Regions from separate parts of the Leisingera sp. UBA4491 genome, predicted to be linked through region 1. Evidence: riboswitches for the same ligand, from Rfam matches in the RefSeq annotation. Region 1 holds a riboswitch; the other holds the start of a gene.
The links. Region 1 has a riboswitch for cobalamin ahead of B2P87_RS09950 (aromatic ring-hydroxylating oxygenase subunit alpha). Riboswitches for the same ligand answer to the same signal wherever they lie in the genome.
Positions count from the first base shown of each region.

Region 2: linked by a shared signal. The riboswitch ahead of B2P87_RS18945 (CbtB domain-containing protein) and the one ahead of B2P87_RS09950 (aromatic ring-hydroxylating oxygenase subunit alpha) in region 1 are both predicted to bind cobalamin.

Region 1 covers NZ_DGNN01000017.1:147,190-154,513, reverse strand. Annotated here, with positions in the region: gene B2P87_RS09975 (DUF6638 family protein) at 1-374, shown strand, start outside; gene B2P87_RS09970 (hypothetical protein) at 377-643, shown strand; gene B2P87_RS09965 (DUF1523 family protein) at 655-1,299, shown strand; gene B2P87_RS09960 (TetR/AcrR family transcriptional regulator) at 1,371-1,910, opposite strand; gene B2P87_RS09955 (dihydrofolate reductase family protein) at 1,926-2,462, opposite strand; cobalamin riboswitch at 2,734-2,932, shown strand; gene B2P87_RS09950 (aromatic ring-hydroxylating oxygenase subunit alpha) at 3,040-4,275, shown strand; gene B2P87_RS09945 (hybrid-cluster NAD(P)-dependent oxidoreductase) at 4,280-5,365, shown strand; gene B2P87_RS09940 (MATE family efflux transporter) at 5,448-6,851, opposite strand; gene B2P87_RS09935 (DUF5928 domain-containing protein) at 6,994-7,324, opposite strand, start outside.
Region 2 covers NZ_DGNN01000030.1:25,440-32,763, reverse strand. Annotated here, with positions in the region: gene B2P87_RS18975 (D-alanyl-D-alanine carboxypeptidase family protein) at 1-1,072, opposite strand, end outside; gene B2P87_RS18970 (SPOR domain-containing protein) at 1,056-1,967, opposite strand; tRNA gene B2P87_RS18965 (tRNA-Ser) at 2,206-2,295, shown strand; gene cobF (precorrin-6A synthase (deacetylating)) at 2,346-3,098, opposite strand; gene B2P87_RS18955 (hypothetical protein) at 3,172-3,675, opposite strand; gene B2P87_RS18950 (CbtA family protein) at 3,741-4,439, opposite strand; gene B2P87_RS18945 (CbtB domain-containing protein) at 4,444-4,614, opposite strand; cobalamin riboswitch at 4,649-4,860, opposite strand; gene B2P87_RS18940 (DUF1636 family protein) at 4,996-5,331, opposite strand; gene cobA (uroporphyrinogen-III C-methyltransferase) at 5,328-6,062, opposite strand; gene B2P87_RS18930 (cobyrinate a,c-diamide synthase) at 6,059-7,324, opposite strand, start outside.

The DNA.
Region 1 (7,324 bases):
GCGGCAGTTGGCCGCGGATCACCTCGGATCATCCGGCCTATTTCTATAGTCTGCGGGCGTCGGACACGCCCTGCCGCGACTTGGTGAATATGCTGCTGGCGGAGCTGTGCCCGCATGATTTCCGGCAGATGTTCATCTGCCACAAGGAGGAATTCTACCGCCAGTACCGCGGCTGGCCGGAGACCAAGAAGGCCTATGCGGCGGAGTTCCTGGCGCGGGAGTATGCGGTGGACAAGGCCGGCGCGCGGCAGGCGCTGTTCGGGCATGAGCCGGATATGGAGGGGCGGATGCCTAAGCTGCCGCGCAGCCAGCGCCAGGGGCTGGTGGAGCGGGTCGGCCCCTGGGGCGCGGTGAACCGGGTGAGGGGGCGCTAGAGATGTTCGGCTTTATCCGCCTGATCCTGATCCTGTTGGTGGTGCTGACCTTGGCCTATGGCGCGGTGTCGCTCTACTCGCGCGAGGTGCGGCGGGCGAAGCTGAAACGGCGCTGGAAAGACAAGGGGTTGACCGGCGACCGTGCGGCCTTCATCCAACGGGGGCTGAGGCAGTATGACCGCTCGTTCCGGCGCAAGCTGATCCTCCTGGTCTATATCATCCCGCTGGGGGCCATCGCGCTTCTGGTCTATGTCATTAACTTCATGTGAGGAGCTGCCCGATGCGTTTCATCAAATGGGCCTTCCTGATCACCTTCTGGGTGCTGTTCGGTGCCTTCCTGCATTACACGCTGCCGCAGTACGACGTGGTGCGCATCGTCAACACTTACGAGGAGCGGCAGGAGCTGAACGACTGGACCCGCCTGTTCTGGTCCAAGCCCGACGACCAGTCGGCGCAGCTGATCAACCGCGATGTGCAATTCATCCAGGGCGTGCGCCCCAGCGGCCGCGCCATCGTCTACCGCAATGAGGACACCGGCTGGAGCTGGCCACCCTATTTCAAGTTCGACACAGCCAATCTGTACACCGACGCCAATGACAGCATCTCGACCAAGGCCAACCCGGAGTGGGTGGCGGTGATGCATTACGGCTGGCGCAACGAGTTCCTGTCGATCTTCCCGAATGCGGTGTCGATCAAACCGGTGGCAGGGCCGGAGGACAAGCCGACCAATTGGTTCAGCATCATCTTCCTGGTGCTGCTGGCCGCCATCCTGTGGGCCATCTATGTGCGCTGGCGCCGGTTCCGCCGGGCGCGGATCGACCCGATGATTGAAAGCGCAGAGGACAGCCTCTATGCCGCGGGCGATGCGATTGCGGAACGGCAGGGCCGCTTCCGCCGCTGGCTGGACAGCTGGAAATCGAAGTGAAGACGGGCCGCCGTTCGGGCGGCTCTGCAAGGCGAAAGCGGATGCGCGGGCCATGATTGGCCCGCGTATTTTCATTCGATACGGTCGAGCACCCAGTCCAGTGCGGGGGTGAAATCGTCAATCTTCAGCGCCGCTCCCGGTGCCGCGGCGGCTGCAAAGGCGAAACCGTGCGTGTAATCCACGATGAGGCAAAGCAGGGTGCGGGCGTCCGCTCCGGTCACGCCTGCGGCGGCGATTTCTGCCTCGATAAGCTGCGTCAATCCGGTCAGGGAGGGGCCGATCAGGGACGGGTTTTCCAGGATGCATTTCGCGAGTTCCGGGTGCCGGGTCACCTGGGCGCAATAGCGGGTCATCAGGTCCCGCAACCGCAGCTTGGGCGTTGCTGCCATTGACGGGGTGTCTGACCCTTCAAACGCAGTTGCGACGAGGCTGGCGATCATCTCGTCCCTTGTGCCGGCGTGATGGGCAACGGCCATCGGGGTGACGCCAAGCGCCTCGGCCAGCGCCTTGAAGGTCAGGGCCTTGCTGCCGCCCGTGTCGAGCAGCTGCAGGGCCTGCCTCAGCACATCGTCCTTGCTGAGGGTCCGGCTGCCCTTGGGCGGGCGTCCCATCCGCGGGGGCATCGGTCAGATCACCCGGAACGTGGTCTGCACCATGCCGGCGGGCAGGATCCGGGAGCTTGCCACCTTGAGGTCGATGTCGCGGTCCAAGCTGCCAAACAGGGGGATGCCGCTGCCGATCAGGATCGGGATCGTTGTGATGGTCAGATCGGCGATCAGCCCCTGGCGCAGGAAGGACTGCACCAGCCGGCCGCCGTCGATATAGGCGCGGGTCCAGCCTTCTTCTTGCAGGTCCTGCATGAGGTCTGCGGGCGCGGCGGTGCTGAGACGCACCTTGTCCTTCAGCTCCTCGGGAATGTCCTGCCCGGTCAGGCTGCTGCTGAGGACCACAACCGGTTTGCTGTAGGGCCATTGGCCGAAGCCGAGGAGGGTGCGGAAGGATCCTGTTCCCATGACCAGCCCGTCGACGCCGTCCATGAACGCGGCAAATCCGCCATCGCAGTCTTCGGCGGCGGGCTGCTTGGACAGCCAGTCCAGAGAATGGTCCTTGCGGGCCACGAAACCGTCGAGGCTGGTGGCGATAAAGACGTGGCCGGTGGTCATCGGCTGCTCCTGTGTTTCATTAAACTATACGATATATAGTTTAATGCATCCCGCTTTCCAAGAGGCCGGTACCGGGAATGCTGGCTGCGAATCGGCTCGGTGCGGCAGGCAGCGCCTAACCGCATGAAAGATAAGCGCTTGCCGCAAACGGGCTGGCGAGTGCCGGTTTGAGTTTCTATACATTCCTGTCCCGCCGGGCACGGCAAACATGCATGTCTTTTTCCGGTTTCGGCGGGTCGGATTTGTCTCCGCGCAACGGCCGCGTTTAGGGCAATTTGCGCCTCAGCAAGGTGCCGCCCCCTGGGGCGGAGAATTGGGAAGCTGGTGAAACTCCGGCACTGCCCCCGCAACGGTGACCCCGGGCAAGGCATGGCAAAGACCACTGAAGCATGCGCTTCGGGAAGGTGCCAGGCCCCGCCGCCGAATGGCCCCGGGACAGTCCGGAAACCAGCCTTGCCACGAAAACGTCAACCGCGGGCGGCGGCGGGGCGGTTGCGGGCGCGTGGCCTGTGATCTCTCTCCTCATGCCTGCAGCCAAGCCAACCTGCCGCGGGGATGCGGCAAAGGAGAGAAGCAGATGCTTCACGACAGCGAGATCCTGGCCAGACTGGTGGCCCGTCAGAAAAACTATTCCCTGGAGCAGGCATTCTATACCGATCCGGGCGTGCTGGATCTGGACATGCGCCAGATCTTCTACCGCGAGTGGCTGTTTGCCATTCCCGCCTGCGAGATCCCCAAGGCCGGCAATTTCGTGACCCATCAAGTCGGCGCCTACAATGTCATCATCGTGCGCGGCACCGATGGCGAGGTGCGGGCCTTCCACAACGCCTGCCGCCACCGCGGCTCGGTTGTGTGCAAGGCCAAGAAGGGCAATTCGCCCAAGCTGGTCTGCCCCTACCACCAGTGGACCTATGAACTGGACGGTTCGCTCTTGTGGGCGCGCGACATGGGGCCGGATTTCGACGCGTCCAAGCACGGGCTGAAGCCGGTGCATTGCCGCGACCTGGCGGGCCTGATCTACATCTGCCTGGCGGATGAGGCGCCGGACTTCGATGCTTTCGCCGCTGTAGCGCGTCCCTATCTGGAGCCGCATGACCTGGCCAACGCCAAGGTTGCCTATGAAAGCTCGATCATCGAGAACGGCAACTGGAAGCTGGTCTGGGAGAACAACCGCGAGTGCTATCACTGCGGCGGCAACCACCCGTCGCTGTGCCGGACCTTCCCCGAAGATCCCTCGGTGACCGGTGTTGAGGGCGGCGAGACCCCGCCGCACCTTCAGAAGCATTTCGACCGGATCGAGGCGGCGGGTATTCCGGCCCAGTTCCAGATCGACGCGCGCGGCCAATACCGGGTAGCGCGGATGCCGCTGAACGAGGGCGCCGAGAGCTATACCATGGACGGCAAGGCGGCTGTGGCCAAGAAGCTGGGCCGGGTGCCGTTTGCCGATGCGGGGACGCTCCTGGAATTCCACTATCCTACCACCTGGAACCACTTCCTGCCGGATCATTCCATCGTGTTCCGCGTCACCCCGATCAGCCCGACCGAGACCGAAGTCACCACCAAATGGCTGGTGCACAAGGATGCCGTCGAAGGCCAGGACTATGACCTGAAGCGGCTGACCGAAGTGTGGGTTGCCACCAACGACGAGGACCGCATCGTGGTGGAGGACAACCAGCGCGGCATCAACTCGCCCGCTTATGAGCCCGGCCCCTATTCGGAGGTGCAGGAAAGCGGTGTGATCCAGTTCTCCAACTGGTATGCCGAGCACCTGACCCGTGCGCTGACCGGCCGCAACTTGATCGCGGCGGAGTAACGGCATGGGACTGCAGGCCAATTTCGAGACGCTGGACGAAACCCTGGCGTGGAAGGACGACGAGATGCTGGAATGCGTCTCTGTCGTGCCGGAAGCGCCGAACACCGCCACCTTCAGCTTCCGCGCGCCGTCCGGCGCGTGGTTCAAGTATCAGCCGGGCCAGTTCCTGACGCTGGAGCTTCCGGTGCCGGGCGGCACCGTCTGGCGCACCTACACCATCAGCTCCTCGCCCTCGAGGCCGCTGTCGATCTCGGTCACGGTAAAGGCGCAGGCCGACAGCATCGGCACCCGCTGGATGCTGGACAACCTGAGCCCGGGCATGTTCCTCAAGGCCTCCGGTCCGGCGGGCCTGTTCACTCTGCCGAAGCGCCCGAACGGCAAGTTCCTGTTCATCTCGGCGGGTTCCGGCATCACGCCCAGCCTGTCGATGACCCAGTACCTGTTTGACCGCGGCCAGTCGCCCGATGTCAGCTTCATCAACTGCGCCAAGCGCCCCAGCGAGATCATCGCGCGGCGCCAGCTGGAGGGCATGGCGGCGCGGGTGCCGGGGATCAAGCTGCATTTCGTGGTCGAGGAGGACGACCCCTATCAGGTCTGGACCGGCTACCGCGGGCAGCTGAATCAAATCATGCTGGGCCTGATTGCCGGCGACTACCTGGAGCGCGAGGTCTACTGCTGCGGGCCGGATCCGTTCATGCAGGCGGTGCGCGACATGCTGAACGGCCTGGGCTTCGACATGGAGAACTACAATCAGGAAAGCTTTGGCGCGCCGGTGGAGACCGAAGCCGATGTGCCGGAGCTGGACGATGTGGTGCCGGAAGAGACCGCGGCGGCAGAGATCACCTTTGCCGCGTCGGGCGTCACCGCCACCTGCACCGAGACCGATACGGTGCTGGCGGTGGCCAAGGCGTCGGGCCTGAATATCCCGTCGGGCTGCACCTTCGGCATCTGCGGCACCTGCAAAGTCAAGAAGACCGCGGGCGACGTGCATATGGTCCACAACGGCGGCATCTCGGAGGAGGATGTGGAGGCAGGGTATATCCTGGCTTGCTGCTCCAACCCGATCGGCCGGGTTGAGGTCGAGATCTGAAGGCCCAGGGGCGCGCGCCGGATCCGGTGGGCGCCCTTTTCCGTGGCTCGGCCCCGGATCAAGCGTCCAGTGCCGCAGGGCGTCACCAGCCGCGGCGGCCCAGCAGGGCATGCAGCCGGTTTTGCGGCGCAAAGGCATCGACCTGGGCAGGCCGGGTGAGGCCCCGCAGCACCCGGTGCACCAGCAGCGCGCCAAGCCCGGCAAAGATCATCCCGCCGGCGGCCTGGCCTGCCAATACTCCCGGCGCACCGGCCAGGTAGCCGCCCAGCACCGCCAGCGGCCAGGTGCCCAGGGTGTGGCGGCCCCAGTTGATCCAGGTGGAGTAGACCGGGCGTCCCAGGTTGTTGAAACTGGCATTCTCGACAAAGATCGCCCCGTTGAAGAAATAGGCCAGCGCCAGCGGCCCGCAGAACAGGTATATCAGCCTGCGGGTCTCTCCGGTGGCCGAGAACAGGTCGGCAATCGGCGCCCTGAGCGCAAACAGCACCGCCGCCATCAGCAGCACATAGACTGCGGTAAAGGTGATGCCGGCCGCAAAGGCCTGGCGGACGCGGGCAAATTGGCCTGCGCCGAAGTTCTGGCCGATGATGGGGCCGATGGCGCCCGACAGCGCAAAGATCACCGAAAACGCCACCGGCATCAGGCGGCCGATCACCGCCATGCCGGCGACGGCCTCGGTGCCGAACTGGGCAATTTCGCGCAGCACGATGGCGTTGCCGACCGGGGTGGCGATATTGGTCAGCACCGCCGGCACCGCAATCGAGCGGATCGTGCGCAGGTCGCCGGCAATCTGCCCGAAGCCAGGCCGCATGAACCCCCGGTGCACCCGGATCGCTGGCCAGAAAGCCGCCGCCAGCATACAGGCCCGGGCCAGCACCGAGGCAATGGCCGCCCCGTCCAGCCCCAGCCCCAGGCCAAAGATCAGCAGTGGATCCAGCACCGCATTCAGCCCGCCGCCGTAAAGCGTCGCCACCATCGAGCGGCGCGCATCGCCATGGGCACGCAGCACCGCCATGCCGGTCATCGCCAGCGCCATCACCCACATCGTCGGCAGGATGATCCAGACATAGCGCATCGCCAGGCGCAGCACCTCGCCCTGGGCGCCAAGCAGGGTCAGGATCTGCTCCAGCCAGGCCAGCACAAGGATCGGCATCACCAGCCCGGTCAGCACGCCGATGGCGGCGACGCTGGTGGCGTAATGCCGGGCCAGATCCGGTCGGCCCGCGCCCAGTTCCCGCGCGGTTAGCGAGCCTGCGGCAATCGACAGGCCGATATTGATCGAGTTGGTGAAGAACAGCAGGGTGCCCGCATAGCCCACCGCAGCTGCCAGCGCGTCATTGCCCAGCATGGCGATGAACGCCATATCGACAAAATCCACCGCGAACATCGCCATCAGGCCGATGCTTGCCGTCAGCGACATGCGGGTGACATGCCGCATCAGGCTGCCGGTCAAGAAGACGGCCTTGCGTTCTGCCGGGTCTGCCATCCCTTACCCCTCTTGCTGGTCCGGTTCCGCTCCGGCGGCAGGCGGGCGCACGCAGGCCCCGGGCGGGGCCGCTTCATCCGCCCATGCCGAGGCCACCGGGGCCGGCTTGTCAACCTGTGCCGCTGCAGGCGCGGCGCCCGGCTCAGTCGGCAAACAGAGACTTGCTTGCGGCAATCTCCATCGCCTTGTCCCGGGGCAGGTTCAGGAAACCGCTCAGCTGGCCTGCGTTTTCCTCCGTGCTGGCGCCCTCGCGCAGGTTGTACAGCCGACTGTAGCCGGCATCGCGGATGCGGTCGCCTTCATGCAGGATATCGTTGCGGATCGTCGGCAGCAGCCGCTCCAGCGTCAGCTGCGGCGTGCGCGCGCCCGCCAGGCCGGTCCGCTGGGCATGGCCGGCCAGGTAGTCATCGCTGAACGCGCAGTCGATGTGCAGGAACCGGGTCGAGGAGCGGTCCGAGTGGAAGTCATTCATC
Region 2 (7,324 bases), on a different contig from region 1:
GCACCAGTTCCGCCAGACGCTGGCCCTTCTTCACCGGTGCCTCGATCGGGCCGTTATAGACGACTTCGCCCTGGATAGTGTTGGCCGACAGCGACGGCAGCAGGATTTCCAGATCCTTGGCCGGCACCAGCCCTACCGATTGCTCGGCCCCCCGCCAAATCTCGGCTTCGGCGATGGCGATACCCTCCTTGGCGACGGTCTTTTTGGTAAATTGGCGAAACGACCAGTTAACGATGGCTTCCGCCTCCTCTGCGCGGCCGCGCTCGGTGTCGAGGCCCGAGACCACGAAAATCACCCGCCGGTCGCCCTGTTTGGCGGAACCGACCAGGCCATAGCCCGCTTCCTCGGTGTGGCCGGTTTTCAGCCCGTCGGCACCGATGCCCAGCCGTAGCAGCGGGTTGCGGTTGCGGATGTTGGATGGCGCGCGGCCGTCGAATTCAAACGTGGTCTCGGCAAACAGCGGGTAGTATTCCGGGAAGTCCTCGATCAGCCGCTCGGCCAGGACCGCCAGATCATGCACCGACATCCGGTGCCCGGCGGCAGGCCAGCCGTTGGAATTGGCAAAGGTCGAGGCGGTCATGCCCAGATCCTCGGCCCGCTTGGTCATGTAGCGGGCAAAGCCGGCCTCGGTGCCATCGGGGCTCAGCGCCTCGGCGATCACCACGCAGGCGTCATTGCCCGACAGCACGATGATGCCGCGCAGCAGGTCCTCGACCCGGACCCGGTCGGTGGTGTCCAGGAACATGGTGGAGCCGCCATAGCTCATCGCGTGCTCGCTCACCGGCAGCCGTTCGTCCAGCGTCAGCCGCCCGTCGCGCAGGGCTTCAAACGCCACATAGAGCGTCATCAGCTTGGACATGGAGGCCGGCGGCAGCGGCACATCGGAGTTTTTGGACAACAGCACCGTGTCGGTGCCCGCATCCAGCACATAAGCCGCGCGCGCGCTGGTATCAAAGGCCGCAGCCGGCAGCGCTGGCAGGCTGAGCGCAAGGCCCGCCGCCAGCGCCAGCCGCAGCGAAGATTTCAGAGCGTGGCGCAAGTAAATGGTGTTTCGTTCAATTAGTGACAGCATAGGCATCCGCAAATCCGGTTTCCTTTACGCTTTTCAGCAGCTGGCTGCGTTCGGTTTTGTTCTGTGCCGGGCCGACCAGCACGCGCCAGAACGTCTTGCCGCTGGAGGATTGTTCCCGCACCACCGGCACCATGCCCGCGCTGCGCATCACGTTGGCGGTCCGCTTGGCGTTCGCCTCGACGCTGAAAATGCCGATTTGGATAAAGGGTTTGTTCAGCGCCGATTTCTGCGGCTTGGGGGCAGGGGCCGCGGCAGGCTCGGCCGTGGCAGGCACGGCCTGCGCCGGGGCGGAGGCGTCAATTGCGGCAGCCGCGCCGGTGATCGGGTCCAGCTGGGTTTCGGTGATCGCGCTGCCCGCCAGCGCGGCCTCATTCACATCCGCGGCCTCCGGCAGCGCGGCGCCATCGCCTGCCTGCTCTTCCAACTGCGGTTCCGGCGCGATTTCCTCGCGCCGCAGGGCGGTCACGTTCAGCTCCACCGGCGCCCCGGCCAGCATGCCCAGGGCCGCCGCCGCATCGGAAGAGACCTGAAGCCGCGGCCCCGGGATTTCCCGCTCGCGCCGGAACAGCGCGCCGATCACGAACTGGCCGTTGGCATTGTTGCGGATGATCACCCGCTCCGGATCCTTGGTATCGGGATGCGCCACCCAGACGCCGCCGATCGAGGGGCGGCCGTCCCACAGGCCCGCTTCAGTCACCTGAAACACCTCGGGCGCTTCCACGTCGCGCTCCACCAGCTTGGTGCTGCTGGAGGCCTGGACGGCGCCTTCGGCCTTGGGTTTGGGTTGCAGAAAGCCCAGTTTCGGCCCGTCCTCGCAGCCTGCCAGCAGCAGCAGGCCCACGGCCGCCGCGGCGGCGCGCGGGGCCGTCATTGCTTTCGACATGGTGTCTTTCATGCTCTCATCCTTGCCTGTGCCCGCGGCGCTTCTGCGCCCCCGCCGGAATGCCCGGTCTTCTTGGTTGGCGCATGATAGCCTGCACATCCGGCCATGAAAACCCTGACAGGCAGCGGCACAAGGGAAACCCGCGAGGACGGCATAAATCCGCGCGGCCGGCGGGGGGCTGCAGTTTTCTCTTGCGGCACGGATTTCCGCTTGCCTCGCCCAGCGTTGCATCCTAAACCGCTGACGGACCGGGGAGGTGGCAGAGTGGTCGAATGCGGCGGTCTTGAAAACCGTTGAACGTGAGAGCGTTCCCAGGGTTCGAATCCCTGTCTCCCCGCCACTCAGCCCAGCAGCCTTGCCCATCAGACGCCAGCAGGTGCGCCGCCGGACTCAGCCCTTGCGCAGCAGGTAGATATCCATGATCCAGCCATGCTCTGCACGCGCCTTGGCGCGGGTTGCAATGATCTTGTCCGAGACCTCCGCCAGCGGCCCGGCGACGGAAATCTGGTTCTCCATCCCGGCATAGGCGGTCCAGAAGATCTCTACCCCCTGCGGGCCAATGGCCTGAAAGGAACACTCGCCGTCCAGCATGATCACCAGCGTATCCGCGCTGTCCGGCCAGCCGTTTTCGCGCAGCTGGCGGCCTGTCGTGATGGTGAAGGGCGCGCCGATCTCATTGACCGGGATGGCATGCGCCGCGGTCAGCGCCTGGATCGAGGTGATGCCCGGGATCACCGTCAGCTTGATCTCTGCCAGCTTCTTCAGCCGCTCGGCAATCCGCATGGTGCTGTCGTATAGCGACGGATCGCCCCAGACCAGAAACCCGGCCTTGCCGCCGTCGGGCAGGTTGGCGGTGATGGTCTGCCACCAGATCTGTGCGATGGCGTCGTGCCAGTCGTCCACCCGCTTGCGGTAGCTTTTGGTGGCCTCGTCGCGCACCGGCAGGACAAACTCCACGATCTTGGGGCCATCGCCCTTGATCGCGCGGTTGCAGATCTCGCGCCTGAGCCCGGCCAGGTCGTCCTTGCCCGCGCCCTTGTTGGGGATCAGGATCAGATCCTGCGCGTTCAGCGCCTCAATCGCCTGCAGCGTGATGTGCTGCGGGTTGCCGGTGCCGATGCCAATCAGGGAAAGCTCAATCATGACGGGGCCTTTCACGTGAAAACACGGCCCCCTATGGAGCCGCGCCGTTGGTGTTGCAAGCCTGGAATGGCGGTCAGGAGCCTTCGCCGCCTGCCGGCACGGTCAGCGTGGCCGCCACCGGCTGGCCGTCGACCACCAGCTGGCTGTGGCTGTTGGTGTTGAGCGAGACCGTGACCTCGGCTCCGCCGGGCAGGGCGGGCAGATGCATCCAGCCGGCATAAAGCCGGGCGAGTTTTTCGCCGTTCACATAGACATGCGCATGGCCTTCGCCGTCCGCGTCCGCGGCGGAGGCGTTCTCGGGCGCAAAGCGGAAGTTCTGCGGGATCACCTGCAGGTTCCAGCCGGTCATCGGGTCCTTGTGCAGCTGGATGGCAACGCTGGGGGCATCCGGGCCTGCGGGCAGGCTGACCGATTGGGAATGGTCATGCGCCGCCATTCCGGCAGAAGTGCCGCCGTGGTGCGCCGGGTCGCCGTGGTCATGGCCGTCAAAGGTCACGCCATTGCCGGCGGCGATCACAAAACCGGCGCCGCCGCCGAACACCAGGCCGATGGCGAAAAGAGCGAGAGAGCGGGACATATCGGAATCCTTGGAAATGAAAGTCCCCGCCGGTTGGGACCGGCGGGGATCATGTCAGGCTAGGATCAGGCGGCAGCTTCTGCGCGTTTGCCTTCTGCCTGCCAGAAGTATCCGGCAAAGCTTCCCAGCAGCACCCAGGCGGCCATGCCGACGCCAAAGGCGCGGGCGGCAAACAGTGCGCCGATCTCGGTCGGAACCGGGCCGGAGAAGCTCTCGGGCTCGGGCGCGCCGATGATATGCGGGGCCATCAGCAAGAGGGCCGCGATCAGGTAGCTCACCAGGTTTCCGCCGAAGGCGATCAGCCACATGGCCACGCCGGCGGCGGCGACGGTGATCGTCCACCAGATCTGGCGCGCACCGACGTCAGCGGCAGCGACACCCGGCACTTCCGGCGCCAGCGACAGGCCGGGCGCAAAGTGGAAGGTGATGAAGCCCGCGAGACCCCACAAGAGGCCGGTGCGCGCGCTGATCTCATGGCCCTGGCGCTCGGCCACGGACATCAGCGCCGCCATCACCAGCGCATAACCGGTGTAGGTCAGCATGGTGAAGACGATGCTGAGGCCATCGCGCACAGGCTCGGCGAACAGGCCGGGCAGGTCGGGATGCGCGGTTACGGGGTCAGCGCCGAAATGCACCAGCTCGCCGCCCTCATAGAGTTCGGCGTGGAGCAGCACGGGCTGCACGAAATACAGCTGCAGCAGGGCGGTAATCAGCCCTGCTGCAGCACCAGCGAACAGGCCGCTGGTCAGAATGCGACTGAACATGGCCTTAGTGGCAGGGGAAGCCGGTTGCGTGGCGCACGTCATGCGCGGCGTCATGCAGGGCGGATGCCTGAACATGGCCGGTCAGCGTGATGATCCCCAGCCCCAGAACCACGGCAAACAGAGCCGGAATTACACTGGTGCCAGCGGCAGAAGCCTTAAGCGTCTTGGTCGTCATTTCTTGTCCTCCTCACCGTCACACCCGACGGTATAAGTTGCGTTCCCATACGGCCGGTCTCCTGACTCGCGGGTCGCTGCTGCCTGCCTCCTTCCCGGCTTGCGCCAGTGGTAATGGCAGGCCGCTCGCCGCTCACAGTCGCGGGGGCGGTTGAGGCTTCGGTGCCGCGATTTGGTCCACCGTCCTCATTCCCGTTTCAGTCCCAGTGCTTAGGCACCATCAGACACCGTATCCGTTGGTAATGCCCCGCGCGGCTGAGTCTGGTCAAGGACGAAACCGCCAATCCGGAGTGCTTCCGCGTCACGGGGCACAGGATTCCTGGTTGAGGGAAGGCGCACCAGGGCGCGGGAAAAGAATGTGCCGCTGCCCGCCGCGGGCGGATCAGCCGAGATCAGCCGGGATGCGGGCAATCGCCTTGAAGCGCAGCTGGCCCAGCGGCCGGGCATCGGCAAAATTGCCATCCAGACTGTCGCCGTACATCCGCAGGAAGGTGAGGATGTCCGGCAGATCCCCGGCGGTGATTTCCCCGAACAGATAGGCGGTCTTGCCGCATTGCCGCACCGCCAGAGTCTGCGGCCTTTGGCAGCCGGACATGCAGTCCGCCTGCTGCAGCCGCACCTTCACCCCGGCCGCTTCCAGCGCCGCGGCGAGCTGCCCGAACAGGGCAGGGTCCGCGTCGCGGCAAGTGCGGCACAGGGTGAGGGTGGGCAGGCTCATGCGCCGGGCAGTTCCTGGTCGGCCAGCGGCCCGTAGAGGATCAGCACCGGCGCCTTGGTCTCCATCGCGCGCAGCACCGCGGGCAGTTCGCCTACATTGTGGCAAAACAGTTTCTGCTCCGGCGTGGAGACCCCCAGCGCCACCAGCGCGTGGGTGTCCGCGGGCAGTCCCGCCTCCATCAGCTTCTCCGCCAGCGCGGCAAAGGTGCTTTTGCCCATGTAAACCACGGTGGTGGCGTGCGGGTCGGCCAGCGCCGCCATGTTGAGGTCATCGGGCAGCCCGCCGGTCACGTCATGGCCGGTGATGAACTGAAGCCGCCGCGCGGTCAGCCGCCGGGTCAGCGGAATGTTCGCCGCCGCCGCCGCCGCCGAGGCCGCGGTAACGCCCGGCACGATCTCGAACCCGATGCCGGCCGCACGCAGGGCGGTGATCTCTTCCTCCAGCCGTCCGAAGACACCGGAATCGCCGGATTTCAGCCGCACCACGTTAAGGCCGCTCTGGGCGTAATCGACCAAAAGCTGGCTCACATGGTCCTGCTTGGGCGAGGGGCGGCCGGCCCGCTTGCCGACGCCCACCAGATCGGCGTCGGCGCGGGCATGGCTCAGGATCGGCCCCGACGACAGGTCGTCGAACAGGATCGCATCCGCCGCCTGCAGCCGCTTCACCGCCTTGACGGTCAGCAGCTCCGGGTCGCCGGGGCCGGAGGACACAAAGGAGACAAACCCGCTCATGCGCGCTCTCCCGTGATCAGGTGGAAGAAGGTGCCGGTGACGTTGCCCTTGATCGAGCCTGTCTCGGGCACCGGGCCGCCGTCGGCATCCATGACCTGCGCCAAGGGCGCGTCGGGTTCTTCCAGAATGGTGGAGTAATGGAATTCATGGCCGCGCAGGGCGGTGCCTGCGCCAAAGCCCGGCATCCCCGCCTGCAGAATGGCGCGGCGGTAGCCGAGGTGGAACTTGCGCTTCTCATAGGAGGTCACAAGACCCAAGAGGCCCAGCATCCGGTGGCGGTTGCCTGCCTTGTCGATCAGCGCCTCGCCCAAGGCCATGTAGCCGCCGCATTCGCCATGCACCGGTTTGGTCTCGGCGTGTTTGCGCACGCCCGCGCGGAAGGTCTCCGCCGCCGCCAGCGCCGGCCCGTGCAGTTCCGGATAGCCGCCGGGCAGCCAGACCAGATCGGCATCCGCCGCAGGGGCCTCATCCGCCAGGGGCGAGAACGGCAGGATCTCTGCCCCCGCCGCGCGCCAGCCTTCCAGAAGATGCGGGTAGGTGAAGGAAAACGCCGCATCGCGGGCCAGCGCAATGCGCTGGGCGGGCGGTTCCGGCAGACTGGCCTGCGCGGGTGCGGGACCCGCCAGGGCTGCTGCCTTGATCGCGTCGAGATCGACATTCTCGCGCAGAAAGGCCGCATAGCCAGCGATGGCGGCTTCCAGATCGGGATGTTCCACCGCCTGGATCAGGCCAAGATGCCGCTCCGGCAGCGCCAGATCGCCGCGCCGGGGCAGGGAGCCCAGCACCTTGATGCCTGCTTTCTCCATCCCCAGCCGCGTCAGCCGCTCATGCCGGGGGCTGGCGACGCGATTCAGAATGACACCGGCAAAGGGCAGTTCCGGGTCATAATTCTTGAACCCCAGCGCGGTTGCCGCCGCCGACTGCGCCTGGCCGCCCACGTCGATCACCAGCACCACCGGCCAGCCCATTCGTTTGGCGGTCTCGGCAGAGGAGCCAAAGCCCGACTGCCCGCGCGTCGCCACACCATCGTACAGGCCCATGGAGCCTTCACCGACGCAGATTTCCGCCCCTGCCGACTGGCTGGTGACTGCATCCAGCAGCGCGCCGTCCATCGCCCAGGTGTCCAGGTTGAAACTGGGCCGTTTGGCCGCTGCGAGGTGGAAGGCCGGGTCGATATAATCCGGCCCGCTCTTGTAGGGCTGCACGGTCAGCCCGTCCTCGGCCAGCGCCCGCAGAAGGCCCAGCATTACGGTGGTCTTGCC